3 regions of the Streptomyces sp. NPDC058701 genome follow, and region 2 is predicted to be linked to each of the others. Evidence: riboswitches for the same ligand, from Rfam matches in the RefSeq annotation. Region 2 holds a riboswitch; each other region holds the start of a gene.
The links. A riboswitch is a leader RNA that binds a small molecule or an ion and turns the genes downstream of it on or off. The one in region 2 is predicted to bind thiamine pyrophosphate.
Positions count from the first base shown of each region.

Region 1 (9,936 bases), on a different contig from region 2:
CGCGCTGCTTCTGCGGCGCGCCTTTCGTCTTACGAGGAGTACCTGCCATGGCCCGCCCTGTTCCGGGAGAGCTCACCTTCGTCACCCCTCGGGGCGCCAAGAAGCCGCCCCGGCACCTTGCCGACATGACCCCGGCCGAGCGCCGCGAGGCGGTCGCCGCGATCGGTGAGAAGCCGTTCCGGGCCAAGCAGCTCTCCCAGCACTACTTCGCGCGCTACGCGCACGACCCGGCCGAGTGGACGGACATCCCCGCGGCATCCCGGGAGAAGCTCCGCGACCAGCTGCTGCCGGACCTGATGAACGTCCTGCGACACATCTCGTGCGACGACGACACCACCCGCAAGACCCTGTGGAAGCTGCACGACGGCACGCTCGTCGAGTCCGTGCTGATGCGCTACCCCGACCGGGTCACCATGTGCATCTCCTCGCAGGCCGGCTGCGGCATGAACTGCCCGTTCTGCGCGACCGGCCAGGCCGGGCTGGACCGCAACCTGTCCACCGCCGAGATCGTGCACCAGATCGTCGACGGCATGCGCGCCCTGCGCGACGGCGAGGTCCCGGGCGGACCGGCCCGGCTCTCCAACATCGTCTTCATGGGGATGGGCGAGCCGCTGGCCAACTACAACCGCGTCGTCGGCGCCATCCGCCGGCTCACCGACCCGGAGCCCGACGGCCTGGGCCTGTCTCAGCGCGGCATCACCGTCTCCACCGTGGGACTGGTTCCGGCCATGCTGCGCTTCGCCGACGAGGGCTTCAAGTGCCGGCTCGCGGTCTCCCTGCACGCGCCGGACGACGAGCTGCGCGACACCCTGGTGCCCGTGAACACCCGCTGGAACGTCCGCGAGGTGCTCGGCGCGGCCTGGGAGTACGCGGAGAAGTCCGGCCGCCGGATCTCCATCGAGTACGCACTGATCCGCGACATCAACGACCAGGCCTGGCGCGGCGACCTGCTGGGCAAGCTGCTCAAGGGCAAGCGCGTCCACGTCAACCTGATCCCGCTGAACCCGACGCCGGGCTCGAAGTGGACCGCCTCGCGGCCCGAGGACGAGAAGGCCTTCGTGGAGGCGATCGCCCGGCACGGCGTCCCCGTGACCGTACGGGACACCCGCGGCCAGGAGATCGACGGCGCGTGCGGCCAGCTGGCCGCCTCGGAGCGCTAGCCCCTCTTCTGTTCGATCGTATTCGGCCACGGGGTACCCTGTGGCCGAACCAACTTAATATTCCGACAGGGGAGCGCCACAGCGCTGAGAGTGCGGTAACCGTCACCGCAGACCCTCTGAACCTCGCCCCGGTCATTCGGGGTAGGAAGTTCGGTCACCACTCAAGCTGTTGCGCCCTGCCCGGCGTCCGCTCCGCAGAGCGCCGGGCAGGGCCGCGTCTTCTCCTGGACATCCCAGGAGGAATTGACCAGTGAGCACCACCAAGAAGATCGCGGGCGCCGCGCTCGCGGCCGCGCTGGGCGTGACCACGCTCAGCGCCTGCGGCGGCGAAGCCAAGGACACGTCCGCGGGCGCCGGCGACGTCCCCGCGGCCAAGACCGTCACCCTCGTCTCGCACGACTCCTTCAACGTGACCGACGCGGTCCTGAGGGAGTTCGAGCAGGAGAGCGGCTACACCGTCAAGAAGCTGAAGTCCGGAGACGCGGGCGCGGCGCTCAACCAGGAGATCCTCACCAAGGGCTCCCCGCGCGGCGACGTCTTCTTCGGCGTCGACAACACCCTGCTCTCGCGCGCCCTCGACAACGGCATCTTCACCCCGTACGAGGCCAAGGGCCTGGGCGACGTGAAGCCGGAGTACCGGCTCGACAAGGAGCACCGGGTCACGCCGGTCGACTCCGGTGACGTCTGCGTCAACTACGACAAGCAGTACTTCGCCGACAAGAAGATCGCCCCGCCGCAGACGCTGGACGACCTGATCAAGCCGGAGTACAAGGACCTGCTGGTCACCGAGAACGCCGCGACCTCCTCACCCGGCCTCGGCTTCCTCCTCGCCTCCGTCGGCAAGTACGGCGAAGAGGGCTGGAAGGACTACTGGAGCAAGCTCAAGGCCAACGGCGTCGAGGTCGTCGACGGCTGGGAGCAGGCCTACAACGAGCGCTTCTCCGGCTCGGCGGGCGGCAAGAAGGCCAAGGGCGACCGCCCGCTGGTCGTCTCCTACGCCTCCAGCCCGCCGGTCGAGGTGCTGTACGGGGAGCCGCAGCCGGCCGAGGCCCCCACGGGCGTCGCCACCGGCACGTGCTTCCGCCAGATCGAGTTCGCGGGCCTGCTCAAGGGCGCGAAGAACGAGGCGGGCGGCAAGGCGCTCCTGGACTTCCTGATCAGCAAGAAGTTCCAGGAGGACATGCCGCTCCAGATGTTCGTGAACCCGGTGACGAAGGACGCGGTCCTGCCGGAGCTGTTCACGAAGCACGGTGTGGTGGTCGAGAAGCCCGAGGTCGTGGCTCCGGAGACCATCGCCGAGAACCGTGAGCAGTGGGTCAAGGCATGGTCCTCGCTCGTCGTGAGGTAGGAACGCCGGCGGGCCCGGGGGCGGCGTCGGGGGGCGCCGCGCCGGGTCCCGCTCCCCGCGAGGGCGGCCGGGCCACGGCCGTACGGCTCGGCCTGATGGCCGTGCCCCTCGCCTTCTTCGGGCTGTTCTTCGCCTACCCCGTCGGCGCGATCGTCGGGCGCGGGCTCACCACGGACGCGGGCTGGCGGTTCGGCCGGATCGGCGAGGTGCTGGCCCGGCCCGACATCGCCGAAGTGCTGTGGTTCACCACCTGGCAGGCGCTCGCCTCCACGGCGCTCACGCTGCTGATCGCGCTCCCCGGCGCGTACGCCTTCGCGCGCTTCGACTTCCCCGGCAAGCAGCTGCTGCGGGCCGTGGTCACCGTGCCGTTCGTCCTGCCGACCGTGGTCGTCGGGACCGCCTTCCTGGCGCTGGTCGGCCGGGGCGGGCTGCTGGACGAGCTGTGGGGCGTCCGGCTCGACACCACCGTGTGGGCCATCCTGCTGGCCCACGTCTTCTTCAACTACGCCGTGGTCGTACGGACCGTGGGCGGGCTCTGGGCGCAGCTCGATCCCCGCCAGGAGGAGGCCGCCCGGGTGCTGGGCGCCGGGCGGTTCGCCGCCTGGCGGCGGGTGACGCTGCCCGCGCTGGCCCCGTCGGTGGCCGCCGCGTCGCTGATGGTGTTCCTGTTCACCTTCACCTCCTTCGGGGTCGTGCAGATCCTGGGCGGGCCCGCGTACTCCACCCTGGAGGTGGAGGTCTACCGGCAGACCGCGCAGCTGCTGGACCTGCCCACCGCCGCCGTGCTGACGATGGTGCAGTTCGCGGCGGTCGGCCTGATCCTCGCCGTCCACGCCCGGACCGTGCGCAAGCGGGAGACCGCCCTGCGGCTCGTCGATCCAGGGCGGACCGCGCACCCGCCGCGCGGCTGGGCGCAGCGCTCCCTGCTGGGCGGGGTGCTGCTGACGGTGGTCCTGCTGATCGTCCTCCCGCTCGGGGTGCTGGTCGAGCGGTCCTTCGACACCCCCGGCGGGTACGGCCTCGCCTTCTACCGGGCGCTCCAGGACGAGGGGTCCGGGGGCGGGACCTTCCTGGTGCCGCCGCTGGAGGCGATCGGGAACTCCCTGGAGTACGCGCTGGCCGCCACCGCCATCGCCCTGGTCGTCGGGGGGCTGGCGGCCGCGGCGCTGACCCGCCGCGCGGGCCGCTTCGTGCGGGGCTTCGACGCGCTGCTGATGCTGCCGCTCGGGGTGTCCGCGGTGACGGTGGGCTTCGGCTTCCTGATCACCCTGGACGAGCCACCGCTGGACCTGCGGACCTCGTGGATCCTGGTGCCGCTGGCACAGGCGCTGGTCGGTGTGCCGTTCGTCGTACGGACCATGCTGCCGGTGCTGCGGGCCGTGGACGCCCGGCTGCGAGAGGCCGCCGCCGTGCTCGGGGCGTCCCCGCTGCGGGCCTGGCGGGAGGTGGACCTGCCGCTGGTGCGGAGGGCGCTGCTGATCGCGGCGGGCTTCGCCTTCGCGGTGTCGCTGGGGGAGTTCGGGGCGACCGTGTTCATCGCGCGGCCGGACCAGCCGACGCTTCCGGTGGCCGTGGCGCGGCTCCTGGGGCGGGCCGGCGAGCTGAACTACGGGCAGGCGATGGCCCTGAGCACGATCCTGATGCTGGTGTGTGCGGTGTCCCTGCTGGCGCTGGAGCGACTGCGGCCCGACAAGACCTCCGGAGAGTTCTGATGACACTGCTTCAGCTGGACGGGGTGTCGGTCCGCTTCGGCGAGCGCGCGGTCGTGGACCGCGTGGACCTCGCGGTCGCCGAGCACGAGATCGTGTGCGTGCTGGGACCGAGCGGGAGCGGGAAGTCCACCCTGCTGCGGGTCGTCGCGGGACTCCAGCGGGTCTCGGACGGCCGGGTGCTGCTGGACGGCGCCGACCAGGCGGGCGTACCCGTACACCGGCGCGGGGTGGGCCTGATGTTCCAGGACCACCAGCTCTTCCCGCACCGGGACGTCGGCGGGAACGTCGCCTTCGGCCTGCGGATGCGGGGCTCCGGGCGCGGCGAGTGCACGAGCCGGGTCACGGAGCTGCTGGAGCTCGTCGGCCTGCCCGGGGCGCAGGGCCGCGCGGTCGCCTCCCTGTCCGGCGGGGAGCAGCAACGGGTCGCGCTGGCCCGGGCGCTGGCGCCGTCGCCCAGGCTGCTGATGCTGGACGAGCCGCTGGGGCAGCTCGACCGCGGGCTGCGGGAGCGGCTCGTGGTGGAGCTCCAGGGACTGTTCTCCCGGCTGGGGACGACGGTGCTCGCCGTCACGCACGACCAGGGGGAGGCGTTCGCGCTGGCCGACCGCGTCGTGGTGATGCGGGACGGGCGGATCGCGCAGGCGGGGACCCCGCTGGAGGTGTGGCAGCGGCCGGCCTCGGAGTTCGTGGCACGCTTCCTCGGGTTCGAGAACGTGGTGCCGGCGACGGTCTCCGCGGGCGTCGCCGCCACCCCCTGGGGCAAGGTGCCCGTCCCGGAGGGCACGGCGGAGGGGGAGCGGCAGGTCCTGATCCGCCCGGCCGGTGTCCTGCTGACGGACGACGGCCTGCGGTGTGCGGTGGAGTCCCGTACCTTCCGGGGCACGCACGTCGCGCTGCTGCTGCGCCCGGAGGCGGGTCCGGCGCTGGAGGCGGAGTGCGGCCTGGCCGGGGCTCCCGCGGTCGGCGACCGCGTCACGGTGGCCTTCGCCCCGGACGAGGTGGTCGTCCTGCCGGCGGCCTGACCGGGCGCCGCCCGAGTGGGCCTCAGGGGCGGATGCCGTCACAGGCGATCGGCAGGTGCCGGGGTCCGCGCAGGACCGCGTTCTGCCGGTACGGGGGCGGGTCCTGCAGCAGGCGGGGGTTCTCCAGCCGGCGGGCCAGCTCACTGAGGGCCAGCTGGGCCTCCTGCCGGGCCAGCGGGGCCCCGAAGCAGCTGTGGATGCCGCTGCCGAGGCCGAGGTGCTGGATGTCCTCGCGGTCCGGGTCGAAGCGGTCCGGGTCCGGGAACCGCTTCGGGTCCCGGTTGCCGGAGGCCAGGATCAGCCACAGGGACGCGCCCTTGGGGATGGGGACGCCGGCCACCTCGATGTCCGCCAGTGTGGTGCGGTGCGGGATCAGCTGCACCGGGGGCTCGAAGCGCAGCAGCTCCTCCACGACGGGGACGGACAGGGCCGGGTCCTCGCGCAGCCGGGCCAGCACCTCCGGGTGGCGCAGCAGGGTCAGCATGCCGTTGGTGATCAGGTTGACCGTGGTCTCGTGGCCGGCGATCAGCAGGAGCGCCGCGGTGCTGAGCGCCTCCATCGTGGTCATGGACCCGTCCGGGCCGTCCGCGGTCGCCAGCTGGGACAGCATGTCCTCGCCCGGGTTCTTGCGGCGCTCCTCGATCAGCCCGGCCAGGTACATGCCGAGTTCCATCCGGGCGTCCGTCGAGCTCTTGCCGCGCTCGGACGGGTCCGCGTCCGGGTCGGGGTCCAGGCTGGCCGCGATGGCCTCCGCCCAGACGTGGAACCGCGGCTCGTCCGCGGGCGGCACCCCCAGCAGCCGGCAGATGACGGACACCGGGAACGGGTAGGCGAACTGGTCGACCAGGTCCACCCGGCCGAACGAGCCGGTGGCGGCGATGCGGTCGATCAGGCCGCCGACGATCCCGTGGAGCTCCCCGCGCATGTCGTGGACCGTGCGCGGGGAGTGCGGCGGGCCGAACGGCCGGTTCGTCATGCGCCGCAGCCGGTCGTGGTCCGGCGGGTCGAGCTTGAGGAAGGACGGGGGCAGCGCCGTCTCCTCCGGCGACCCCTGCCCCAGCGGGTCGTCGCCCGTCTGCTTCAGGTTGCGGGAGTCGGAGCTGACGCGCGGGTCGTGCAGGAGGCTCTGGATCTCGTAGTACGTACTGATCACGTACGGGCCGTCCCCCTCGTGGGACACCGGCGTCCTGCGGAGCTCCTCGTACAGCGGATACGGATCGGCGCGGTGCGCGTAATCGATGATCTCCCGCAGGATGGCTTGGCTCATGACAGGTCCTCGTGTGTCCTCGGAGGAGGGCGCGCCGGGGTCAGTGGTGCGCGGGGATGAACGTCATCTTGCGGTCGGCCGGCGAGTAGCCGCTGAGGGTGATGGTCGGCCCGTGGGTGGGCACCGAGGGGTCCGGGAAGTCCGCGGACACCGGCTTGTGCCCCTCCGGCCTGCGGTCCACGGTCTGGAACGGCACCGGGAACGGCGCCCCCGTCTCGATCTGCTGCTGGTAGAAGGGCAGCCAGCGGCAGTTGTCGAAGGTCACCGCGGCGATCACGCGGCCCTGGTAGCCGTACACGGCGGCGAACCGGCGCTCCTCACGGGAACCCTGCGTGATCATGATCTCGGTACCCATCGGCGGGACCCCGACGGACTTGATGTTCACGCCGAACTGCGAGGACCAGAACCCCGGCACCCACAGGTGCGGGAGGCGGTCGGCGCTCTCGCTGAGCATGTTGTGCGCGGCCGTCTCGGCCTGCGCGACGGCGTTGCCCCAGTGCTCCAGGGACAGGAACTGGTACCCGAAGAGCGCGTGCGGGGAGCGTGCCACGTCACCCGCGACGAAGATGTCGTCGGTGACGATGCCCCGGATGTCGAAGGCGCGGCAGCCCGCGTCGCAGGCGATGCCCCGGGGACCGGCGCCCAGCCCCGACCCGGACAGCCATTCGGTGTTGCGCTGGGCGCCGAGCGAGACCACCACCACGTCGGCCTCGATCGTCTCGCCGTCCGAGAGGTGGGCGGCGCGGACCCGTCCGGCGGGGTCGCCCTCCAGACCGGTCACCATGACCCCGGTGCGCAGGTCGACGCCGTTCTCGCGGTGCATCCCGGCCGCGACCTCACCGATGACCCCGCCGAGCGCGCCGACCAGGGGTGCGGCGCCCCGTTCGGCGACGGTGACGGGCAGGCCGCGCTCCCGGCAGGCGGACGCGATCTCGGATCCGGTGAAGCCGGCCCCGATGACCAGGACCCGGCGGGGGCCGGCCGACAGGGCGCGTTCCAGTCCGGCTCCGTCGTCACGGGTGCGCAGGACGAAGACGCCGTCGAGCGCGCCCTCCTCCTCGTTCGGCCAGGGCCGCGCGCGCACACCGGTGGCGATCAGCAGCCGGTCGTACTCCACCTCGTCGCCGTTTCCGAGCCTGACCCGGCGCGCGGCCATGTCCAGGCCGGTGGCCGGGACCCCGAGCCGCCACTCGGCGTCGATCTCCCGGCGGCGGGGGAGCGCGGTGTGCTCCGCGGCCGCCTTGCCCAGGAGGACCTGCTTCGACAGCGGGGGCCGGTCGTACGGCTCGTACGGCTCGTCGCCGATCATGGTCAGCGAGCCGGTGAAGCCCTTCTCCCGCATGGTCTCGGCGGCCCGCAGGCCGGCGAGGGAGGCGCCGACGACCACGATGCGGCCTTCGCGCCTGAGGTACTGCAGGGTTCCGTCACCGCTCACCGCGCGCCTCCGGAGACCGGCACGCGGGCGGCGGGGGCGTCCGAGGGCGCCGCTTCGACGAGGATCGCCCCCACCGGGCAGGCGGCGACGGCGCGCGCGACGTCCTCGCGGTGCTCCTCCCGCGCCTCGGGCTCGTACAGCAGCGACTCGTCGCCGTGCATGGCGAACACGTCGGGAGCGAGGAACGCGCACTGGGCGTAACCCTGGCAGCGGTTGAGGTCGACGACGAGCCTCATGAGTCTTCAGCCCTTCCGTGGCCCGATTCCCCGAGTGATCCCGATCCGTCTCCTCAGCATGCGCGAGGGTGACGGAGCGCGCTACCGGATGCCGACCCGCACGATGTACAGGCCCACGACCAGGGCCCACGCCGGAAGGATCAGCTCGGACCAGGGGACTCCGGAGCCCACGACGAGCAGCACCAGGCCCGTGACGTAGCCCAGCAGCGCCAGCGGGCGCGGGAAGATCCCGAGGCGGCGGCCGATCGTCGAGGTCGCGAAGACGAACACGGCCGCCATCCGCATCGCGTACGTCGTCAGGACCGTGTACGCGTAGTGGCGGCCGAACTCGGTGTCGGTGCCGTCCTGGAGCACGGTGCCCGCAGCGGCCGCGGCGACGAACAGCGCCGCGACGAAGACGATGCCGCTGCCGAGGAAGACGGTGGAGACGAAGCGGTCCTCGGCCTCGCCGGCGTGCGCGCGCAGAGCGCCCATGAACCACAGGAAGAAGATCCCGGCGAACGGAACGATCTCCAGGGCGGTCCGCACCGCCCAGCGGTCGCCGGGGGCGACGGCCGCGTCGGCGCCGTCGGACGACGGGATCGCGATCCGCATCAGGACGATCGCCGCTCCGAGCAACACCGCGAAGGCGATGCCGGCGGCACCGGCGGCCCCGGGCGTACGCAGCCGCGCGCTGGTGGTCTCCACGGGCCCCTCACTCTCTCCCCCGTCCAGCAAGCGGCAGCGGCCGTGCGGCCGCCACCAGGGGAGGCCGCACGGGTGAGGGAACGGTGGACGGCCGACGGACTACGCGACCGCCGCCGGGACCGGGGGCTCGGCCTCCTCCTCGGCACCCTCGTGCTTGCCGTACCAGGCGACCGCCACCGCGCCCGTCACCGCCAGGACGAATCCGAGGACGGCCAGCCAGCCCAGACCGGGCCGGGATGCGTCGCCGAGCCAGAGCACCCCGATGGCACCCGGCAGGACGGTCTCGCCGACGACCAGGGCGGCGGTCGCGCCGTTCACCGAGCCGATCTGCAGGGCGACCGTGTGCAGGTACATGCCGCCGAAGCCCGCCGCCAGGATGGCGTAGAGGGCCGGGTCGGAGAGCAGGGTGCCCAGGTCGAAGGGGTCGATCCCGTCCAGGATGCGGACGCCGACGCCGAGCGCGCCGAAGCCGAGGCCCGACAGCAGACCGGCCAGGATCGCGGCCCCGCCGCCGAGGAGCCGTACGGCGACGGTGCCGCCCACCATCAGGAACAGCGTGATCCCCAGCAGCCACCAGTGGGTGGACATCGGCGCGTGGTGGCCGCCCTCGTGGCCGGCCGCCGTCGCCAGCAGCACCAGCGCCGCGCAGACGACGCCGATCGAGGTCCACTCCTTGCGGGTCAGCCGGATGCCGAGCATCTTCACGCTCAGCACGGCGGTCACGACCAGGTTGGCACTGATCACCGTCTGGGAGAGGAACAGCGGCAGCATCCGGGCCGCCAGCGCGCCCAGCCCGAAGCCCACGAAGTCCAGGATGGTGCCGACGATGAACTCCCAGGTCATCGCGGCTTTCGCGGTGGACGAAAGATTCGGTCCGCCGTGCGCGGTCACCCCGGCCGAGGCCGGGGACATCCGGGCGGCACGGCGCGACCCGACGGCTTGCAGGACGGATCCCGTGCCGTAGCAGATGGACGCCGCGACAGCGGTCAGCAGGCCTATGAGCACCCGAAGGCTCCGTTCACGTCTGGCAGGTTTTGCGGTACCACTGCCAGACGTGAGAACGGGCCGG
Region 1 is NZ_JBHXSY010000009.1:42,519-52,454, reverse strand. Features, by position in the region: gene rlmN (23S rRNA (adenine(2503)-C(2))-methyltransferase RlmN) at 48-1,160, shown strand; TPP riboswitch at 1,218-1,326, shown strand; gene ACFWW8_RS12295 (thiamine ABC transporter substrate binding subunit) at 1,411-2,508, shown strand; gene ACFWW8_RS12290 (ABC transporter permease) at 2,604-4,220, shown strand; gene ACFWW8_RS12285 (ABC transporter ATP-binding protein) at 4,220-5,242, shown strand; gene ACFWW8_RS12280 (cytochrome P450) at 5,265-6,509, opposite strand; gene ACFWW8_RS12275 (NAD(P)/FAD-dependent oxidoreductase) at 6,550-7,944, opposite strand; gene ACFWW8_RS12270 (ferredoxin) at 7,941-8,180, opposite strand; gene ACFWW8_RS12265 (hypothetical protein) at 8,262-8,867, opposite strand; gene ACFWW8_RS12260 (hypothetical protein) at 8,967-9,872, opposite strand.
Region 1: it holds a riboswitch for thiamine pyrophosphate, as region 2 does, so the genes downstream of both, ACFWW8_RS12295 (thiamine ABC transporter substrate binding subunit) here and thiO (glycine oxidase ThiO) in region 2, are expected to answer to the same signal.

Region 2 (9,936 bases):
GCCGCGGCGCCGGTTCCGTACGGGCCGGTGCGGCGCGAGCGGGAGCGCCGGGCTCTCCAGCCGCGAGGTGCGGTCCGCGGGCCGCGGCGCGTCCACGGGACGGGCGATCACGCCGGTGCGGTCCTCGGCGGCCGACCGGCCCTCGGCGCGGGCCTGCGGCGGCAGGGCGTCCAGTTCGCCGTCGCTGAGCCGGGCCCGGGTCTCGCGGGCCAGCCCCAGCAGGGAGACCGCGTCGTAGGGCCGCAGCTCCGGATTGCGGGCGGCGGCCTGTGCGACGAGCTCGTCGAGCCCGACGGGGAGCCCGGGGACGGAGGCCGAGGGCGGCGGGACGTCCTCGTGGAGGTGCAGGTAGAGCACCTGCGCGGGGGTGGCGCCGGTGTGGGGCTTGGCGCCGGTGAGCATCTCGTACAGGACGACACCACAGGCGTAGACGTCCACGCGGGTGTCGGTGACGCCGTTCTCGATCTGCTCGGGCGCCAGGTACGAGACGGTGCCGAGGACGGAGCCGGTGGTGCTGGTGACGGCGTCGACGCTGCGGACCAGGCCGAAGTCGGCGACCTTGACCCGGCCGTCGTCGCCGATCAGGACGTTCTCGGGCTTCATGTCGCGGTGGACGAAGCCGGCCCGGTGCGCGGCGCCGAGCGCGGCGAGGACCGGCTCGAAGATGTCGAGCGCGGCCCGCGGCTGGAGCGCGCCGCGCTCGCGCAGGACGTCGCGCAGGGTGCAGCCGGAGACGTACTCCATGGCCAGGTAGACGTACGGCCCGTCCGTGCCCTGGTCGAAGACGGCCACCACGTTCGGGTGCGCGAGGCGCGCCACGGACTTCGCCTCCCGGATGAACCGGTCGACGAAGGCACCGTCCTCGGCGAGCTGCGGATGCATCACCTTCAGGGCGAGGACGCGGTCGAGGCGGGTGTCGACGGCCCGGTAGACCGTGGCCATGCCACCGGCCGCGATGCGCGCGTCGATGCGGTAGCGGCCGTCGAGTACGCGCCCGACGAGAGGGTCATCCAGGGTCGTGTCCACGCGCCGAGTGTACGAGCGGCGCGCGGTCGCCCGGGCCGCTCGGGGCGGCTTGCAGCGCAGCTGTGACGGATCCGACTGCGGGCCGTCGCCGGCTGTGAGTCCACGGCTACGGAGCCGCGCGCCGTCGCGGAGCCGGCGGCCACCGGGCGGACGCGCCCCGGCCGGGGGGCCGGGAGACCCGGACCGGCCGCGACGAGGCCCCTGGTCAGAAGGCCGGACGCTCCGGGTCGAGGGCGGCGCGGCCCTCGGCCGGGGACGAGGCCTCGGCGAAGCGGCGCTGCGGAATGCGGCCCGCCCGGTGGGCCAGGCGCCCCGCCGACACCGCGTCCCGCATGGCCGCGGCCATCAGCACCGGATCCTGCGCCCGCGTCACGGCGGAGGCCAGCATCACCGCCGCGCAGCCCAGTTCCATCGCCAGCGCGACGTCGGACGCGGTGCCGGCGCCCGCGTCCAGGATCACCGGGACCCCGGCCCGCTCGGTGATCAGCTCGAAGTTGTGCGGGTTGCGGATGCCCATCCCGGAGCCGATGGGGGAGCCCAGCGGCATGATCGCCGCGCAGCCCGCGTCCTCCAGCTTCCGCGCCAGCACCGGGTCGTCGTTCGTATACGGAAGGACCGTGAAGCCCTCGTCGACCAGGATTTCGGCGGCGTCCAGCAGCTCGATCCCGTCGGGCAGCAGCGTCCGTTCGTCCGCCACCACCTCCAGTTTGATCCAGTCCGTGCCGAGCGCCTCGCGGGCGAGGCGGGCCGTCAGCACCGCCTCGCCCGCCGTGAAGCAGCCCGCCGTGTTCGGCAGCACCGCGATGCCGAGCCGCGTCAGCACCGACAGGACGGAGCCCTGGACGGTCGGGTCGAGGCGGCGCATCGCCACCGTCGTGAGCTCGGTGCCGGATGCGACGAGCGCGCGTTCCAGTACGTCCAGGCTCGGGGCCCCGCCCGTGCCCATGATCAGGCGGGAGGAGAAGGTCCGGCCGCCGAGGGCGAAGAGGTCGTCAGCCATGCCGCTCAGCCCCCCTGGACCGCGGTGAGGATCTCCACCCGGTCGCCGTCGCCCACCGGGGTGGCCGTCCACTGCCCGCGCGGGACCACGGTCTCGTTGAGCGCGGCCGCCACCCCGGAGGGGGCGGCCGTCAGGATGGCGACCACCGCGTCGAGGGTGGTGCCGGCCGCGACCTCGCGCGGCTCGCCGTTGACGGAGATGGTCATGCGTACGACTCCTGACGTGCGGTGGAGAACCGGCGCGGGCTGAAGGGGCGGGCGACCGGAGGCAGTTCGCCCGTGGCCAGCAGCTCCGCCATCACGTCGCCGGTGAGGGGGGTCAGCAACACCCCGTTGCGGTAGTGCCCGGTGGCCAGGTGCAGCCCCGGCAGGTCGGTGGGGCCCAGCAGCGGGGCGTTGTCCGGGGAGCCGGGCCGCAGCCCCGCGCGGGTCTCGGTGAGCGGCAGTTCGGTGATGCCGGGCACCAGTTCGTGGGCGTCGCGCAGGAGCTCGTAGACCCCGCCGGCGGTGACGGTGGTGTCCCAGCCGAGTTCCTCGCTGGTGGCTCCGATGACCAGCTCGCCGTTCTCGCGCGGCACCAGGTAGACGTGGCTGCCGCGGACGACCGCCCGTACGGTCCGGGACAGGAACGCCCCGTACGCCGCGGGCACCGTGAGCCGCAGCACCTGGCCCTTGACCGGACGTACGGGGGCGGTCACCTCCGCCGGCACGCCCTCCAGCCGGCCGCTGAACGAGCCCGCCGCCAGGACCACCTGGTCGGCGAGCAGTTCCGTACCGTCGTCGAGCACGGCGCCCGTCGCCCGGTCGGCGCCGACCAGCAGCCGCGTGGCCCGCGCCCGGTGGACGCCCACCCCGGTCCGCTCGCAGGCGGCCAGCAGGGCGGCCGCCAGCCGGCGCGGGTCGACCTGGTGATCGCCGTCCACGCGCAGGCCGCCGCGTACGCCGGGGGCCAGCATCGGCTCCAGGCGCCGGCACTCGCGGCCGGTGAGCCACTGCGTCTCCAGGCCGCAGCGGCGCTGCAGGGCGTGCAGCTCGCGCAGGTGAAGCCGGTCGTCGGAGTCGAGTGCGACGGCGAGGGTGCCGCAGGCCCGGTAGCCGATGTCCAGGCCGCCGCTCGCCTCGGCCAGTTCGGCCGCGAACTCCGGATAGCGGGCGGCGGAGGCGAGCCCGAGGCCCAGCAGCGCCTCCTCGCCGTAGTGCAGCTCGGTGACGGGGGCGAGCATGCCCGCCGCGACCTGGGCCGCGCCGCCGCCGGGCGCCGGGTCGGCGAGCACAGTGGTGAGGCCGCGGCGGGCCGCCCGCCAGGCCGTGACGAGTCCGATGACGCCGCCCCCGATGACGAGGACGTCGGATCCCTTCCGGGACGTTCGAGATGAGTGCATGGGCGTCCAGCCCCTCCCTTCGCCGGCATGACCCGGATCAGGTTCGTACGGTCGGAGGCCGCCCAGCCTCCCTCTCAGCCCGGTGCGCCCGGACTCCCGCGATAGGTACGCCTGCCAGACTAACCCCGGGCCGGACGGCGGGTAAGGCGGCACCTGTTCCTGATGGGCCGTCAGAAGATTAGGGTGGCCGCGTGAGCGAGCAGACGGAACAGACACAGAGCGGCGTCGTCATCGTGGGCGCCGGAATGGCCGGCGTGCAGACCGCGGTCGCCCTGCGGGAGCAGGGCTTCACCGGTCCCGTGACCCTGCTGGGAGCCGAGCCGCACCAGCCCTACGACCGCCCCCCGCTGTCCAAGGCGGTCCTGCTCGGCAAGGCCGAGGACTCCGCCTTCGACGTCGACTTCGAAGGGCTCGGCATCCGGCTCATGCTCGGCACCGAGGTCACCGGGCTGCGGGCCGCCGACCGGGAACTGGACACCGGGTCGGGCCCCGTCCCGTACGACACCCTCGTGCTGGCGACCGGCGCCGTCCCGCTGACCCTGCCCGGCACCGAGGGCGTCCCCGGCGTGCACCTGCTGCGCACCCTCGACGACGCCGCGCGGCTGCGGCCCGTCCTGGCCGCCGCCGACCGCGCGGTCGTCGTCGGGGCCGGCTGGATCGGCGCCGAGTTCGCCACCGCCGCCCGCGAGGCCGGCTGCGCGGTGACCGTGGTCGAAGCGGCCGACCGGGTCCTGGCCGGAGCCCTGCCCGCCGAGGTCGCCGCACCCATGGCCCGCTGGTACGAGGAGGCCGGCGCCGAACTGCTCACCGGCGCCCGCGTCGCCGGGATCGAGGGCGGCCGGGTCCTCCTGGCGGACGGCCGCAGCCTGCCGGCCGGCGCCGTGGTCGTGGGCATCGGCGCCCGTCCGGCCACCGGGTGGCTGGCCGGGAGCGGCGTCGAACTGGGCCCCGACGGCTCGGTCACCGCCGACGCCCACCTGCGCACCTCCCTGCCCGGGGTCTACGCGGTCGGCGACTGCGCCTCCTTCCCCTCCGACCGGTACGGCACCCGCCTCCTCGTCCACCACTGGGACAACGCCCTCCAGGGACCCCGGGCCGTCGCGGCGAACGTCCTGGCGGGGGAGCCCGTCCAGGTCTACGACCCGGTCCCGTACTTCTGGTCGGAGCAGTTCGGCCGGTTCGTCCAGTACGCGGGCCACCACGGCGGCGCCGACACCCTGCTCTGGCGCGGCGACCCGGCCGCACCCGCCTGGTCGGTGTGCTGGCTGCGCGACGGCGCCCTGGTGGCCGTCCTGGCCGTGGGCCGCCCGCGCGACCTCGCACAGGGCCGCAGGCTCATCGAGTCGGGCACCGCACTGGACCCCGACCGGGTCGCCGATCCGGCCGTCCCGCTGAAGGCGACGGCCCGCTGAGGGCTGTCACGCAATCCCTGGCGTCGCGCGCCCGCCAGGGATTGCGGGACAGCCCTCAGGGGGTGTCGTCGAACCCGCTCCTGCCGTGCGGGGCCCTCCGGGCGTACGGAACGACTCCGCCGACACCCCCCGGCCGGCGGCGCCGGTACCCGTACGGGGCCGCCCGGGTACCGGCCGCCAGTCCGAGGTGGCAGGCTTGTACCCGTGACCGAGATTGACGCAAAGATCGATGCCCTTGTCCCCGCCTGGCTGTACCTCCCCGACATCGCGGAGAAGCTGAACATCGAGGTGACGCGGGTCCGCCAGATGGTCAAGGAAGGGCAGCTGATCGCCGTGCGCCGGGGCGAGAACCGCTCCCTGCAGGTGCCGGCCCCCTTCATCGACGGCGACAAGGTCGTCAAGGGCCTCGTGGGCCTCCTGACCGTGCTGCGCGACGACCGCTTCTCCGAGGAGGAGATCCTGGAGTGGCTCTTCACCGAGGACCCGACCCTGCCCGGCACCCCCGTGCAGGCGCTGAGCGAGAATCGCGGCACGGAGGTGAAGCGCCGCGCTCAGGCGCTCGCCCTCTGACCTGAACCGCATCCGCTCCACCGCGGCGTACGGGCCCCGCGAGGCCGCCCGTACGCCGCTTCCATCACGGGGGGTACACCCATGCAGCTGTCCGACGCCCGGCTCTACCTGTGCACGGACGCCCGCAAGCGCCAGGGTGACCTCCCCGAGTTCCTCGACGCGGTCCTGGCCGGGGGCGTGGACATCGTCCAGCTCCGCGACAAGGGCATGGAGGCGGGCGAGGAGCTCGACCACCTCCGGGTGTTCGCCGAGGCCGCGCGGCGCCACGGCAAGCTGCTCGCCGTCAACGACCGCGCGGACGTCGCGCACGCCATCGGCTCCGACGTCCTGCACCTCGGCCAGGGTGACATCCCGGTCCCCGCGGCCCGCGCCGTTCTCGGCGGGCAGGTGCTGATCGGCCGCTCCTGCCACGCCGAGTCCGAGGTGGACGCGGCCGCCGCCGAGCCCGGCGTGGACTACTTCTGCACCGGCCCCTGCTGGCCCACCCCCACCAAGCCCGGCCGGTTCGCCCCCGGCCTCGGGCTCGTCCGGTACGCGGCCTCGCTGGAGCAGGACCGGCCCTGGTTCGCCATCGGCGGCATCGACCGCACGAATCTGGACGAGGTGCTCGACGCCGGCGCCACCCGTGTCGTCGTCGTCCGCGCCCTCACCGAGGCGTCCGACCCCGGCGCCGCTGCCGCCGAGCTCGCGGGGCGGGTCCGCGCCCGCCTCGGCTGACCGGCCGGGCTGTCCAAAAACATGTCCAAAAGACGGACACCGCTTCGGAGTGCGCCGCAGCGCGTCTAACCTGCGGGTATGGCCTCTGGTACCGCTTCCACCTGGTCGGACCGCGCACACACGGTCCGCGAGCTCATCGCGTCCGGGCGCTCGTACTCCTTCGAGTTCTGGGCCCCGAAGACGGAAAAGGGCGAGCGCAACCTCTGGAACGCGCTGCGCCGGGTCGAGGCGGTCGGTCCGAGCTTCGTCTCCGTCACGTACGGGGCCGGCGGCTCCACCCGGGGTGGCACCGTCCGCGCCACCCAGCAGATCGCCGCGGACACCACCCTGACCCCCGTCGCCCACCTCACCGCCGTCGACCACTCGGTGGCCGAGCTGCGCAATGTCATCGGGCAGTTCGCCGACGCGGGCATCCGGAACATGCTGGTCGTGCGCGGAGACCCGCCGGGCGACCCCATGGGCGAGTGGGTGGCGCACCCCGAGGGTGTGCACTACGCCGCGGACCTGGTCCGGCTGGTCAAGGAGTCGGGAGACTTCTGCGTCGGCGTCGCGGCCTTCCCCGAGATGCACCCGCGCTCGACCGACTGGGACACGGACATCCGGCACTTCACGGACAAGTGCCGTGCGGGCGCCGACTATGCGATCACCCAGATGTTCTTCGATCCCGAGAACTACCTCCGCCTGCGCGACAGCGTCGAGAAGGCGGGCTGCGAGACCCCGATCATCCCCGAGGTCATGCCTGTTGTGGGCATCAAGCAGCTCGACCGGCTGCCGCAACTCAGCAACGCGCTCTTCCCCGCGAACGTGAAAGAGCGCATGCTCGCGGTCAAGGACGACCCGGCCGCTGTACGCTCCATTGGCATCGAGTTCGCCACGGAGTTCTGCGCGCGGCTGCTGTCCGAGGGTGTCCCGGGGCTGCACTTCATCACGCTGAACAACTCCACGGCGTCTCTCGAAATCTACGAGAACCTGGGCCTGCACCAGCGGGCCTGATCGGCGGGCCCCGTTGTCGGGCGGTCCGCCGCACCGAGAGGGGCCATGCGTGGGAATGACGGTCCTCTACATCGCGTTCGGCATCGTCGCGCTGTGGCTGCTTGCCGAGGTCCTGATGCAGAACAAGGCCCGGCTCCGCTGGCGCCTGCTCGCGTTCACCGGCTTCCTGGGCGTGGTCGCCGGCGTCGCCCTGCCGTCGGTGCTGGTCATCGGCGCGGGCGCCGCCGCGTTCGCCCTGGGCCAGATCCTGGTGACGCTCTCCTTCCGCAAGGGCTTCGTGGCCGGCTGGGCACTGCGCCGGCGCCGCCCGCAACCGGTACGGCAGTCCGGGCGCCGCAGGTCCGGCAGCCCGCGTCCCCAGCCGGCGCTCCGGGTCACCGCCCTGGAGTACGGCTCCGCGGACGAGTCCGCCGACGCGGCCGCGGAGCAGGGCGCGCCGCGCCGTTCCGGATCCGGGGACGAGGACGTCTACAGCCCGGAGCCGGTCCCCGAGGACACCGGGTCCTACGGCATCCAGAGCTTCACGTCACCCGGCGACGCGGACCGGACGGCCGCGTTCGCCTCGCCGTTCACCACAGCGGAGCAGGACGCCCACCAGTACGCCGCCTCCTACGACCCGGTGGGCCAGTCCGACGGCTACGGCTACGACTACTCCGGCGGCTACCAGGCCGGCGGGCAGCAGCAGGTCTACGCGGCCTACTCGGACCCGTACATCGGCACCGGCGGCGCCGCCCCGGCGCAGGCCTACGACTACAGCGCCTACACCCCCTACCCCGACCAGGGACAGCAGTACTCCATGGACACCCCGCCCGGCGGGGTCTGGGTCCCGCAGCAGCGGACCACCGACCCGGGGGGCCAGCCCTACCCGGGCGAGGAGCAGGCCCAGCCGCCGCAGGAGTACCCCTACCCGCAGCAGGGCGGCGGGGAGTACGGGCAGTACCGCCACTGAGCCGCGGCCGGGGCCGGCGTGCCGGTGACCGGCCGCCGGGTGACCGACTGCCGGGTGAGAGGCCGCCGGGTCACTGGGAGCCGCGGAACTCCGCGCCCTCCACGATCAGTCCGGCCACCAGGGCCCCCGTCATCCCGGCGTGCGCCAGCCCGCCGCCGGGGTGCGCCCAGCCCCCCGCGAGGTACAGCCCGGGCACGGCCGTGGTGTTCGCCGGGTACAGCAGCCGGCCGCCGGCCCCCGCGAGGGCGGGCGCCGGCACCGAGCCGCCCCGCGCACCCGTCGCCGCCTCGACGTCGGCCGGGGTGCGCGCCTCCTGCCACAGCAGCCGCTCCCGCAGGTCCGGTACGGCGGCCGCGGCGAGGTCCAGCAGCTCCTCCGGCCGGGGGCCCGCGCTCGCGTTCCCGGCGGGGCACACGGCGGTCACGGTGACCGCCTCGTGGTCCGCGTCGGGCCGGGTCGCCGGGTCGTCGGGCCGCAGCACCGTGGCGAGCACCCCGGGGGAGTGCACGAGGGTGCGGTGCACCGCGTCCGCGGGCCGGGCGCCGCGCAGGGCGAGCAGGAGCGTCAGCCGGCTGGGCACGCCCTCCCCGCGTACGGGCACGCCCTCCGGCGGCCGGGGCAGGAAGGACTCCGGGAGCAGCCTGGGGTCGACCGCGCACACCACGGAGTCAGCGGCCGCCTCGGTACCGTCCGCCAGCAGCAGCCCCGCCGCCCGGCCGCCGCGCACCAGGACCTCGCGGACCTCCGCGCCGAAGACGAACTCCACTTTCCGCTCGCGGCAGCGCTCGTACACGGCGGTGGCCAGGGCCCGCATCCCGCCGCGGACGTACCAGCTGCCGAACGTCTGCTCCATGTAGGGCAGGACGGCCGCCGAGCCGGGTGCCCGCCCGGGAGCGATCCCGTACGAGGCCACCAGCCCGGTCAGCAGCTCGCCCAGTCCGCCGCCGAGCTCGCGCGCGGCCACCTCGGCCAGGGTCGGCGGCCGGCGCCGCAGCAGGCCGCTCCGGCGCAGGGCGGGGTACGGGTCGCTGCCCAGGGCTTGCGGGCCGGCGCGCAGCGGCTCCTCCAGCAGCGGGCGGCGGGTGGCGTCCCAGGCGTCCCGGGCGCGGCCCAGCACGCCGTTCCAGCGCTCTCCCGCGCCGGAGCCGAAGGCCCCGTCGAGGGCGGCGGCGACCCCGCCGCGCGAGGCACCGGGCAGGGTGACGTCGACGCCGGAGGCGGGCAGCAGGTGCCGGGCCGAGGGGTCCAGCTGGACCAGGTCGACGCAGGTCTCCAGCGGCCGCTTGCCGGTCTTCACGAACAGGTCGCGGTAGACGGCGGGCAGGTGCAGCAGGCCGGGCCCGGTGTCGAAGGCGAAGCCCCCGCGTTCATGGCGCCCGACGGCTCCGCCGTACGTGGTGCCGCGCTCGTACACCGTCACCCGGTGCCCCGCCACGGCCAGTCGGGCCGCCGTCGCCATCGCGCCCATCCCGGCGCCGATCACCGCAATTCGTGCCATGCGGCCGAGCCTATCGAGCGAGGTCAGCCGGGTGGCGCGGTGGTGTGGGTACGGACCTCGGCGGCGAGCCGCTTCTCCTCGCGGCGCTGTGCCCGGCGGCGCAGGAAGCGGCGGATGCGGCTCCAGAGGAAGAACAGTATGGCCAGCCCGGCGACGAGCAGGACGGCCGCGATGATCGCGGCGGCCTGCGGGTTGAACATGGCGAAGGTGAGGATGCCTGCCACGCCGAGGTCCTCGGCGGTGCTCACCACGATGTTGCTGAACGGCTCGGGCGAGGTGTTGATCGCCATCCTGGTGCCGGCTTTGACGAAATGGCTGGCCAGGGCCGTGGTGCCGCCGACGGTACCGGCGGCGATGTCGGAGAGCGAACCGCTCTGCCCGGCCAGCAGC
Region 2 is NZ_JBHXSY010000001.1:301,933-311,868, reverse strand. Features, by position in the region: gene pknB (Stk1 family PASTA domain-containing Ser/Thr kinase) at 1-1,026, opposite strand, end outside; gene ACFWW8_RS01440 (thiazole synthase) at 1,232-2,026, opposite strand; gene thiS (sulfur carrier protein ThiS) at 2,032-2,232, opposite strand; gene thiO (glycine oxidase ThiO) at 2,229-3,407, opposite strand; TPP riboswitch at 3,405-3,517, opposite strand; gene ACFWW8_RS01425 (NAD(P)/FAD-dependent oxidoreductase) at 3,599-4,819, shown strand; gene ACFWW8_RS01420 (Rv2175c family DNA-binding protein) at 5,024-5,389, shown strand; gene thiE (thiamine phosphate synthase) at 5,471-6,106, shown strand; gene metF (methylenetetrahydrofolate reductase [NAD(P)H]) at 6,185-7,099, shown strand; gene ACFWW8_RS01405 (hypothetical protein) at 7,149-8,048, shown strand; gene ACFWW8_RS01400 (phytoene desaturase family protein) at 8,119-9,546, opposite strand; gene ACFWW8_RS01395 (DUF4126 domain-containing protein) at 9,570-9,936, opposite strand, start outside.

Region 3 (9,936 bases), on a different contig from region 2:
GGTCGTGCACGTCACCGTCGGTCAGCGGGACCTCCACGGAGGTCGCACCCGAGATCCGCACGATGATCGGGTAGGCCTCGAAGGAGCGCCAGGCGTAGATGACCTCGTCGCCCGGGCCGGCGGTCGACTGGATCAGCGACTGGGCCACGCCCACCGAGCCCGTGCCGGTGGCGATGTGCTCGACCGGCACCCCGAACCGCTCCGCCAGTTCGTTCACGAGCCCGGTGCAGGCCATGTCCGGGTAGCGGTTGAAGTTGCCGGCCGCGGCGATCGCGCTCTCCAGCACCCCGTGCAGCGGCGGGTACGGATTCTCGTTCGACGACAGCTTGTACGCGACGGCTCCGCCCGCGGCCGCCGGTTTGCCGGGCTTGTATGTCGGAATGCCGTCCAGCTCGGCGCGCAGCTTCGGGCTCTTCTCGCTCACCGCAGGTCCTCCTCGACCGTCCCGTACGACGTCGCCGTCGACTCAATACTGCTCACCTTATGAGGATTCCTCGCTCCCGAGAATGGGGGCGCCTGGAATGCGGGGGAGCGCGCGCATATATGCGCGCGCCGGTGGCCTGCGCCGTGGCGCGCATCCCTCGTGCAGGTGAGTTGAGACCGGTGCGGGACCGCACCGTTTTGGCATGCCCGGTCCCGACGACAAGCGCCACACCTCCCACTTACCTCCAAGTACCTTCATTTCCAAGGTCATTGGGGGTGGCGAACCATGCAGAAACGTGCCTGTCAACGCGTGCATATGCACCCGGACCACCCACCCCTCCGAGCCCTACTATCGGCTCGCCATGACACCAGCAGGGAAGCATCAGGTGAGCCGGACCGAGACCACCCGGCGACCGGCCGGCCGACAGGGCCGGGCCGGCATCAGGGACGTGGCCGCCGCGGCGGGCGTCTCCATCACGACCGTCTCCGACGCGCTCAATGGCAAGGGGCGGCTGCCGGACGCCACCCGCAGCCACGTTCGAGAGGTCGCCGACCGGCTGGGCTACCGCCCGTCCGCCGCCGCCCGCACTCTCCGTACCGGAAAGTCGGGCCTGATCGGTCTGACCGTGACGACGTACGGGGATGAACCTTTCACCTTCACCGAATTCGCCTACTTCGCCGAGATGGCCAGGGCCGCGACCTCAGCGGCGCTCGCGCGCGGCTACGCCCTCGTCATCCTCCCCGCCACCTCCCGACACGACGTGTGGTCCAACGTCGCCCTCGACGGCACCGTCGTCATCGACCCCTCGGACCACGATCCCGTCGTCACCGAACTGGTCCGCCAAGGCCTGCCCGTCGTCTCCGACGGCCGCCCGGCAGGCTCCCTCCCCGTCACCGCCTGGGTCGACAACGACCACGAGGCGGCCGTACTCAACCTGCTCGACCACCTCGCCGCCGCCGGCGCCCGGCGGATCGGACTCCTGACCGGCACCACCACCGACACCTACACCCGGCTCTCGACCACCGCTTACCTGAGCTGGTGCGAGCGGGTCGGCCAGGACCCCGTCTACGAGTCCTACCCCGCCCACGACCCGTGCGCGGGCGCCGTCGCCGCCGACCGGCTCCTGGCCCGACCCGACCGGCCCGACGCCGTGTACGGGCTCTTCGACCCCAACGGCACCGATCTCCTCGCCGCGGCCCGGCGGTACGGCCTGCGCGTCCCCGAGGACCTGCTGCTCGTCTGCTGCAGCGAGTCCACCGTCTACGCCACCACCGAACCGCCCATCACCACGCTCTCCCTCAAACCGCGCCGCATCGGCACCGCCGTCGTGCAGCTCCTGATCGACGCGATCGAGGGGGTCGACACCGGGCGGCCCGTCGAACAGGTCGTCCCGACCGAACTGATCATCCGCACGTCTTCGCAGCGCAGGCAGCCTCGCACCACCGTCAGCCCACCCCGTTCACCGGCTCAGGACTGACCTCCACACCGCCCTGAAACGCGACCGAAGGCCCCGTCAAAGATTTCACCCACACCGATATCGGGGGAAAACGGCAGGAAGGATCGGCTCCGGAAAGGATTCACCACCCCTGGTGCGTCACAGAGCGCGAGCCGCATTCCTATGATGGGCGCACGACATCACGGACCCTCCTCCTTTGAGGTCAGGAGGGTCCGCAGGTGTACGACAGCGCGACGGTGGTGGAGGGGTCGATGACTCAGGGGGCCGGTCAGGGACCCGCGATGCGGACGGAGACGCTGCGGGACTTCCGAGTTCCGGTCACCGAGCCCGCCCCGTACGAGGTGTCCAAGGGGTTTGCCGGAGAGCAACCCGTCTACGGCTCGTACCCCGCGTACTACGGCGACCGGGCCGCGCCCGCAGTCGCCGTGCCCGGACCGGCGATGTCCCACGAGCCCGAGCCGGAGGATCCCGAGGGCTACACGCCCACCCAGCGCGACCTGCCCGTCATCGGGCGCGGTGCGGCCGGCGGCGGCCCCGGGGACACCGTGCAGGTCCACTACGTCCCCCAGGAGACCGCTCCCGGTGGTCCCGGGCCGCTCTACGTGGTCGGCGACGTCCACGGCTACCTCGACGAGCTCGTCACCGAACTCGGCGTCCAAGGCCTGATCGACGCGGAACGCCGCTGGTCCGCCGGGAACGCCCGGCTCTGGTTCCTCGGCGACTTCACCGACCGCGGTCCCGACGGCATCGGCGTCATCGACCTCGTCATGCGGCTGTCCGCCGAGGCGGCCGCCGCCGGCGGCTACTGCAAGGCGCTCATGGGCAACCACGAGCTCCTGCTCATCGGCGCGAAGCGGTTCGGCGACACCCCCGTCGCCTCGGGCGCCGGCACCGCCACCTTCCAGGCCGCCTGGCTGCTCAACGGCGGCCAGCGCACCGACATGGAGCGCCTGCAGGACGTGCACCTGCAGTGGATGTCGCGGCTGGACGCGGCCGTCCTGGAGGAGGACCACCTGCTGCTGCACTCCGACACCACGGCCTACCTCGACTACGGCGACTCGATCGAGGACGTCAACGACACCATCCACGAGCTGCTCAACCGCAACGACGCCGACATCACCTGGGACCTGTTCCGCAAATTCACCAAGCGTTTCGCCTTCCGCGACGAGGACACGGGCCCCCAGGCCGTACGCGAACTGCTCGGCACCTACGGCGGCAGCCGCGTTGTCCACGGCCACAGCCCGATCCCCTACCTCCTCGGCGAAGTGGGCACGGAGGACGGCGACTCGGCCCGTGGACCCGAGGCGGTGGACGGCCCGCACGTGTACGCCGACGGGCTCGCCATCGCCATGGACGGCGGGGTGACGATGGCGGGCAAACTGCTGGTCGTACAACTTCCGTTGAACAACTGAGCGTCACCGCGGCAGGCTATTTCCGGAAAGCCCCTGTCAACCGGTGGCGTAGGCGCTCTACCATCGCTCTATCCGTAGCAGGCTCTCCTCCGTTTGTGCCGGCGCCCGGGTCTACGCGGGCATACCGGCTTCTACGGAGCATCGGGGGATGCACATGACCAGCGCTCCGCACCTGCTGACCGAAGACCGACCGGAATTCGAGCGCCTCCTCGACGAGGCGCTGCGCACAGCACCCGAGCGTCCCGAGCTCGCCACCCTCGGCGAGCGCTTGAACGCCGAACAGCTGCGCACGATGGCCATGGGGGCCAGTGCGCTGCTGTCGGCCGCCGCCGCGGCCGAATACGACCATTACGTGAAGGTCCGCGCGGAACGGCGCGACGAGCTCCTCTCCACTCCGGGATCATCGGGTGAGGAGATCGACGGACAGGGCGGCGACGGTGCCGGAGCGGGCGCCGTCATCGCGGTCCTCGCACCGGTACTGGCGGGCACCGCGATGCTGATCTTCCTGCTCGTGGGCTACGGCCTGAAGTTGATTGAGCCGGAACCCGCCTTCGCCGAAACCATGCTGACGGCGGGTTGGCTCTTCGGCGCGCTCACCGTGGCGGGCCTGCTGTGCGCCGTGATCGCCCTGTTGGTGACCGCCGTCCGCAACAGCTCCACCGAGGTCGTGGCCGACGAGTCCGAGGCGGTGCCCGACGAGGTGGCCCGGGCGCGCGAGGCTTGGCGTCACGCTCTGCTGGAGCGCGGCATCATGCCGTTCCTCCGGGACGCGCTCGCCGACCCGAGTGCGGGCCCGGGTTTCCCTCTCCCGCGCGGACGCGGCACCCGGATTCCCAGCCTCGGTTACACGGCTCCCGATTTCACCAGTCCGGGCGCCCCTGCCGAGGGGCCCGCGCCCGGCTACTCACCCCCGGACTTCACGAGCCCTGACTTCGGCGGACCGGAGCACGACCCGAAGTGAGGCGTCCGCCCGTTCGCGGGCCGTCCCCACCACGCTTCCTGTTTCACGTGAAACATCGGTCCGGAGGGGACGGCGCCCGCTGGCCGGCGGCTCGTTCCGCCAGCGGTCGCCTCCGCCGGGCGGCGTCGGTCAAGGGCGGCGGGCGCCATGCCCCGTCCGGCTGAACCAGCCGGACATCATCGTGCCGAGGCAGTGTGCGCTGACCGCTATGCCGGTCCCACCGAGAAATCGGTATCTCATGGTCATGGGCCCGCACGCTAGGAGTTCGAGCACGCTCCAGCGCAAGGGGTGGCGAGGGCGCCGCCCGGGCACAACGGCCGCCGAGGCGACGCCCTCTGTCGGTGCGTCAGTCGGCGAGCGGAAGGTAGACCCGGTTACCCGAGGCCGCGAACTCGGCGGACTTCTCCGCCATGCCCGCCTGGATCTCGTCGGCCTTGAGGTCCCCGCCGTGCTGTCGGCGGATGTCCTGCGAGATCTTCATGGAGCAGAACTTGGGACCGCACATGGAGCAGAAGTGCGCGGTCTTGGCCGGCTCGGCCGGAAGGGTCTCGTCGTGGAACTCACGGGCGGTGTCCGGGTCGAGGGCCAGGTTGAACTGGTCCTCCCAGCGGAACTCGAACCGGGCGTCCGACAGCGCGTCGTCCCACTCCTGGGCTCCGGGGTGGCCCTTGGCCAGGTCCGCCGCGTGCGCCGCGATCTTGTACGTGATGACACCGGTCTTCACGTCGTCCCGGTTGGGCAGGCCCAGGTGCTCCTTGGGCGTGACGTAGCAGAGCATCGCGGTGCCCCACCAGGCGATCATCGCGGCGCCGATGCCCGAGGTGATGTGGTCGTACGCGGGCGCCACATCGGTGGTCAACGGGCCGAGCGTATAGAACGGCGCCTCCTCGCAGATCTCCTGCTGAAGGTCGATGTTCTCCTTGATCTTGTGCATCGGGACGTGGCCCGGGCCCTCGATCATGGTCTGGACGTTGTGCCGCTTGGCGATCGTGTTCAGCTCGCCCAGCGTCTTGAGCTCGGCGAACTGCGCCGCGTCGTTGGCGTCCGCGATGGACCCGGGGCGCAGGCCGTCGCCCAGCGAGTACGTGACGTCGTACGTCGCGAGGATGTCGCAGAGCTCCTCGAAGTGCGTGTAGAGGAAGTTCTCCTTGTGGTGCGCCAGGCACCAAGCCGCCATGATCGAGCCGCCGCGCGAGACGATGCCGGTCTTTCGACGTGCGGTCAGCGGCACGTAGGGGAGCAGCACGCCGGCGTGGACCGTCATGTAGTCGACGCCCTGCTCGGCCTGCTCGATGACCGTGTCCTTGTAGATCTCCCAGGTCAGGTCCTCGGCACGGCCGTCGACCTTCTCCAGCGCCTGATAGAGCGGCACGGTGCCGATCGGGACGGGAGAGTTGCGCAGCACCCACTCGCGCGTGGTGTGGATGTTGCGGCCCGTCGAGAGGTCCATGACCGTGTCGGCGCCCCACTTGGTCGCCCACGTCATCTTGTCGACCTCCTCCTCGATGGAGGAGGTGACCGCGGAGTTGCCGATGTTGGCGTTGACCTTCACCAGGAACCGCTTGCCGATGATCATCGGCTCGATCTCGGGGTGGTTCACATTGACCGGGAGCACCGCGCGGCCCGCGGCGATCTCCTCGCGGACCACCTCGGGGGAGACGTTCTCGCGGATCGCGACGTACTCCATCTCCGGGGTGATCTCGCCGCGCCGGGCGTACGCGAGCTGCGTGACGGCGGCGCCGTCACGGCCCCGGCGGGGCTGACGGGGACGGCCCGGGAACACCGCGTCGAGGTTCTTCAGGCCGCCGCGCGGCGACGTGTGCTTGATCCCGTCGTCTTCGGGGCGCGCGGGGCGACCCGCGTACTCCTCGGTGTCTCCGCGCGCGATGATCCAGTTCTCGCGCAGCGGGGCGAGGCCCCGGCGGACGTCGGTCTCGATCTGCGGATCGGTGTACGGCCCGGACGTGTCGTAGAGCGTCACGTCCTTGCCGTTGGTGAGGTGGACCTGCCGGACCGGCACCCGGAGGTCGGGGCGGGAGCCCGCCACGTACCCTTTGTGCCAGCCCGGCTGTCGCTCGGTCTGGCCGTCGCCCTGGTTGACGGCAGGCGTGCGTGCGTCCTGAATGGTCATGAGACCTGATCTCCCTACGCCGGCATTACCCGGTAACAGGTTCGGCGGTCGACGCAGCCTCTTCCCGTACGCATGGGTGATGCGCGTACGGTGATCAGCGTCCTCTCAGCCCGGTGCTCCGAGCTCCCGCGTTGTGCAAAGGTGCCCCCACGCTAGCGTCATCTATGGCGTGCTGAACAGTGGGCCCCCTCATCTCTTGCGATGATCAGTCAGTGACGTCCTCGCCGCAGCCCCCCACCGAGCCCACTGACCCCAACGGCCACGCAGGCCATGCGCACGCAGGTCACGGTCCGACCGCGGGCCACTCCCACAGCCACAGCCACGGCCCGGCGGCCCCTGTCTCGAAGCACCTGCGCAAGGTCATCGCGGCCGTCCTGATCCCCTTCGCCACCGCCGTCTTCGTCGGCCTGGTGGTGCTCTGGCCGGGCGGCGCGCCCGGCCACGAGCGCACGGGGGTCGGCTTCGACCGGCAGACCCAGCAGGGCAAGGTCGTCTCGCTGGCCTTCGTCGACTGCAAATCCGTGAACGCCTCGCAGGTGCCGTCGACCGGGGACACGTCCACTCCCGAAGGCCGCGAGGCCGAGGCCGCGCAGACCGGCGAGTGCAAGAAGGCCACCGTCGAGGTGGGCAGCGGACCGGACAGGGGCCGGACCTTCGTGGAGGTCGTCCAGCCGGGTGCGCCGCGCCAGTTGGAGGACGGCCAGGAGGTGGTGGTCGCCTACGCTCCGGACGCCCCCCGCGATCTCCAGTACTCGGTGATCGACGTCAACCGGAAGTTCCCTATGGCGGTGCTGGCCGGCATCTTCGCGGTCTCGGTCGTCCTCGTCGGCCGGATGCGCGGGCTGTTCGCACTGATCGCGCTGGTCGTCAGCTTCGGCGTGCTGACCCTCTTCATCCTGCCCGCCATCCTCCAGGGCTCGAACCCGCTGGTCGTGGCGATCGTGGGAGCGAGCGCGATCATGCTGATCGGGCTCTACATGTGCCACGGCCTGACCGCCCGGACCTCGGTCGCCGTCCTCGGCACCCTCGTCTCGCTGCTGCTGATCGGCTTGCTGGGCTCGGTGTTCATCGACTGGGCCTTCCTCAGCGGCAACACCGACGACAACACCGGCCTGATCCACGGTCTCTATCCGGACATCGACATGAGCGGTTTGCTGCTCGCAGGCGTGATCATCGGTTCGCTGGGCGTCCTCGACGACGTGACGGTCACCCAGACCTCCGCCGTCTGGGAACTGCACCAGGCCGACCCGTCGATGGGATCGCGCAGCCTGTACCGAGCCGCCATCAGGATCGGGCGGGACCACATCGCCTCGGTCGTCAACACGCTGGTGCTCGCCTACGCGGGCGCCGCACTGCCCCTGCTCCTGCTGTTCTCCATCGCGAACAGCAGCATGGGGTCCGTGGCCAACAGCGAGCTGGTCGCGGCGGAGATCGTACGCACGCTCGTGGGCTCGATCGGGCTCGTGGCGTCGGTCCCGGTGACGACGGCGCTCGCCGCCCTCGTCGTCTCCGCCGACCGCCCTGGGGCCCCGGCCGCCGGTCCCAGCGCCGGGGCCAACCAGGGCCCGGCGCGCAGCGGCCGGGGCCGGCGGCGCAAGCGCTGACGGCGGCGGGGCACCCGGGGCGGCGGGCGGTGGCATGCCGCGCGCCGACGCCGCGGGTCGGGTCGGGTCCCGTAGGCCGACGGCCGACGGCCTGTCCACAATTCCCTTCGATGACAGTCAGTCACGGTTCAACGGCGGCACGGCGTCGCCTCAGCCGGCATTCTGCTCGTTCTGCCGCGACCCGGCGAGGATCTTGCCGAGCGCTTCGTCGAGGTGCTCCTCGAAATCACCCAGATTCCTCTCCTGACCGAGCGGAACAAGCCGGTCGGTGCGGTCGAGGAACGCGACGAGCGGCGCCGCGCTCGCGCGGAACAACGCCCGGTCACCGCCCACCTGCAGGCGGATGTGGACATCGGACAGCTCCTCCGGTTCGGAGGGAGCGATGTGCACATCACCCTCACCGCACGGCTTGTTGATGCCGTCAAGAAGGAGCTCCCGACCGAACGCCCAGGTCACGGGCGCGTCACCGGGAAGGTGGAAGGTAAGGCGGACTGCGTACGGATCACGAGCGTCGTACCGGAGTTCCACCGGGATCCGGAACGAGAGCTCCTCGGAAACGAGGAAGTTCATCATGACCTCTGCCTGCACCGACTCGCGCATTGCCTACCCCGCTGTTGTGGAAGTGGCCAGGAATGGTCCCCAAGGGCCTCTTGACAAGAGTGGTGGAAGCGCTTGCAGATCACAAGGAGTGAGTTTTCAGATACTGATAGAGAACGCGAGGGTGCTCAACAGCGCGCCTACTTCATTGCGTAGCCGATCAATTGCAGACAGCAACCGACTCTCTTGGTGCAGAGGAAGAGAAATGGCCACGGTTGCCGGTGCGTCGCCAACCGCGATCGGAATGGCTGCGCACACGGTGCCGAGGGAGTACTCCTGACGCTCAGTAACAGGCTGCATCCGTTCGAGGGATCCGATCCGATACTCCAGGGAGCGCAGATCCTGAACGGTGTACGGGGTGATGGCCTCGACCGGATGACGGTCGTAGTAGTCCTGGCGCGACCTCCCGTCGAGCTGGCCGAGCAGGCACTGGCCGATGGCGTGGGCGTGCCCGGTGACGCGGAAGTCGGCCCACTCCTCGCAAGCGGGGCTGGCCGGAGTGTCCGAGACGCCCACGACCTCGATCTCCCCCTCGCGATAGACCGCGAAGTAGACCGGGGCCCTCACCACGTCGCGGAAGTGGGCGAGGGAGTCGAGGATCATGCTGCGACGTTTCTGCTGGATCCCACCGCAGGCCAGTCGCGCAGCCGCGTCACCGAGTACGAAGACCCCGTTCTCCCGGCGCAGGTAGCCCTCGTGCGTCAGGGTGCGTAGCAAGTGGTACGCCGTGGGCAGCGGGAGCCCGGCCTCCCGCGCCAGCTGTTTCGCCGGGGCTCCCCCACTGTGGGACCCCACGGCTTCGAGCAGCCTCAACGCCCGTTGCACAGAGCCGATCAGCGTCGGCACACCACCGTTGTGAACCGTGGACAAAGCTCACCCCCAGGCGTGGCGGCGGGCTTTCGGGCAGGCCCGCCCTGCGGGGGCCGCCCCCGCGCGTGCCGAGGTTCCTGGGGGTCGTGCTCGGCGGGTGCATTGACATCACCGCTGGTCAAAACGGTGTTACCGGCTTCTCGAGTGCCCAGGGAACGGCACAGATTGCCACTCTATCCACCGATACCCGGGGTGCGAGCGGTTTCGGGCCTTACGTTCCCTCACCTGGCTCAATCGCGGAGCGGCACCCCAGACCCGGCTACCACTCCCGGGAGGAGGACTTCGAGCCGCCGCCGGCCTTCTTCACCACGAAGACGAGACCGCCGACGAGGGCGGCGAAGAGGAGCAACTTGAAGGCGATCGTGATCAGCGCGCCGAGCACGCTGGCGATCACGCCGCCGAAGACGAACAGCGCCAGCAGCGGAACGGCGACCCACTTAACCCACCAGGGCATGCCTGCGAACGTCTCTCGGATGCCGTC
Region 3 is NZ_JBHXSY010000006.1:154,126-164,061, forward strand. Features, by position in the region: gene hisC (histidinol-phosphate transaminase) at 1-424, opposite strand, end outside; gene ACFWW8_RS08590 (LacI family DNA-binding transcriptional regulator) at 786-1,901, shown strand; gene ACFWW8_RS08595 (metallophosphoesterase) at 2,117-3,292, shown strand; gene ACFWW8_RS08600 (hypothetical protein) at 3,441-4,253, shown strand; gene thiC (phosphomethylpyrimidine synthase ThiC) at 4,600-6,384, opposite strand; TPP riboswitch at 6,379-6,524, opposite strand; gene ACFWW8_RS08610 (YibE/F family protein) at 6,597-7,988, shown strand; gene ACFWW8_RS08615 (SsgA family sporulation/cell division regulator) at 8,139-8,588, opposite strand; gene ACFWW8_RS08620 (IclR family transcriptional regulator) at 8,685-9,422, opposite strand; gene ACFWW8_RS08625 (DUF5326 family protein) at 9,715-9,936, opposite strand, start outside.
Region 3: it holds a riboswitch for thiamine pyrophosphate, as region 2 does, so the genes downstream of both, thiC (phosphomethylpyrimidine synthase ThiC) here and thiO (glycine oxidase ThiO) in region 2, are expected to answer to the same signal.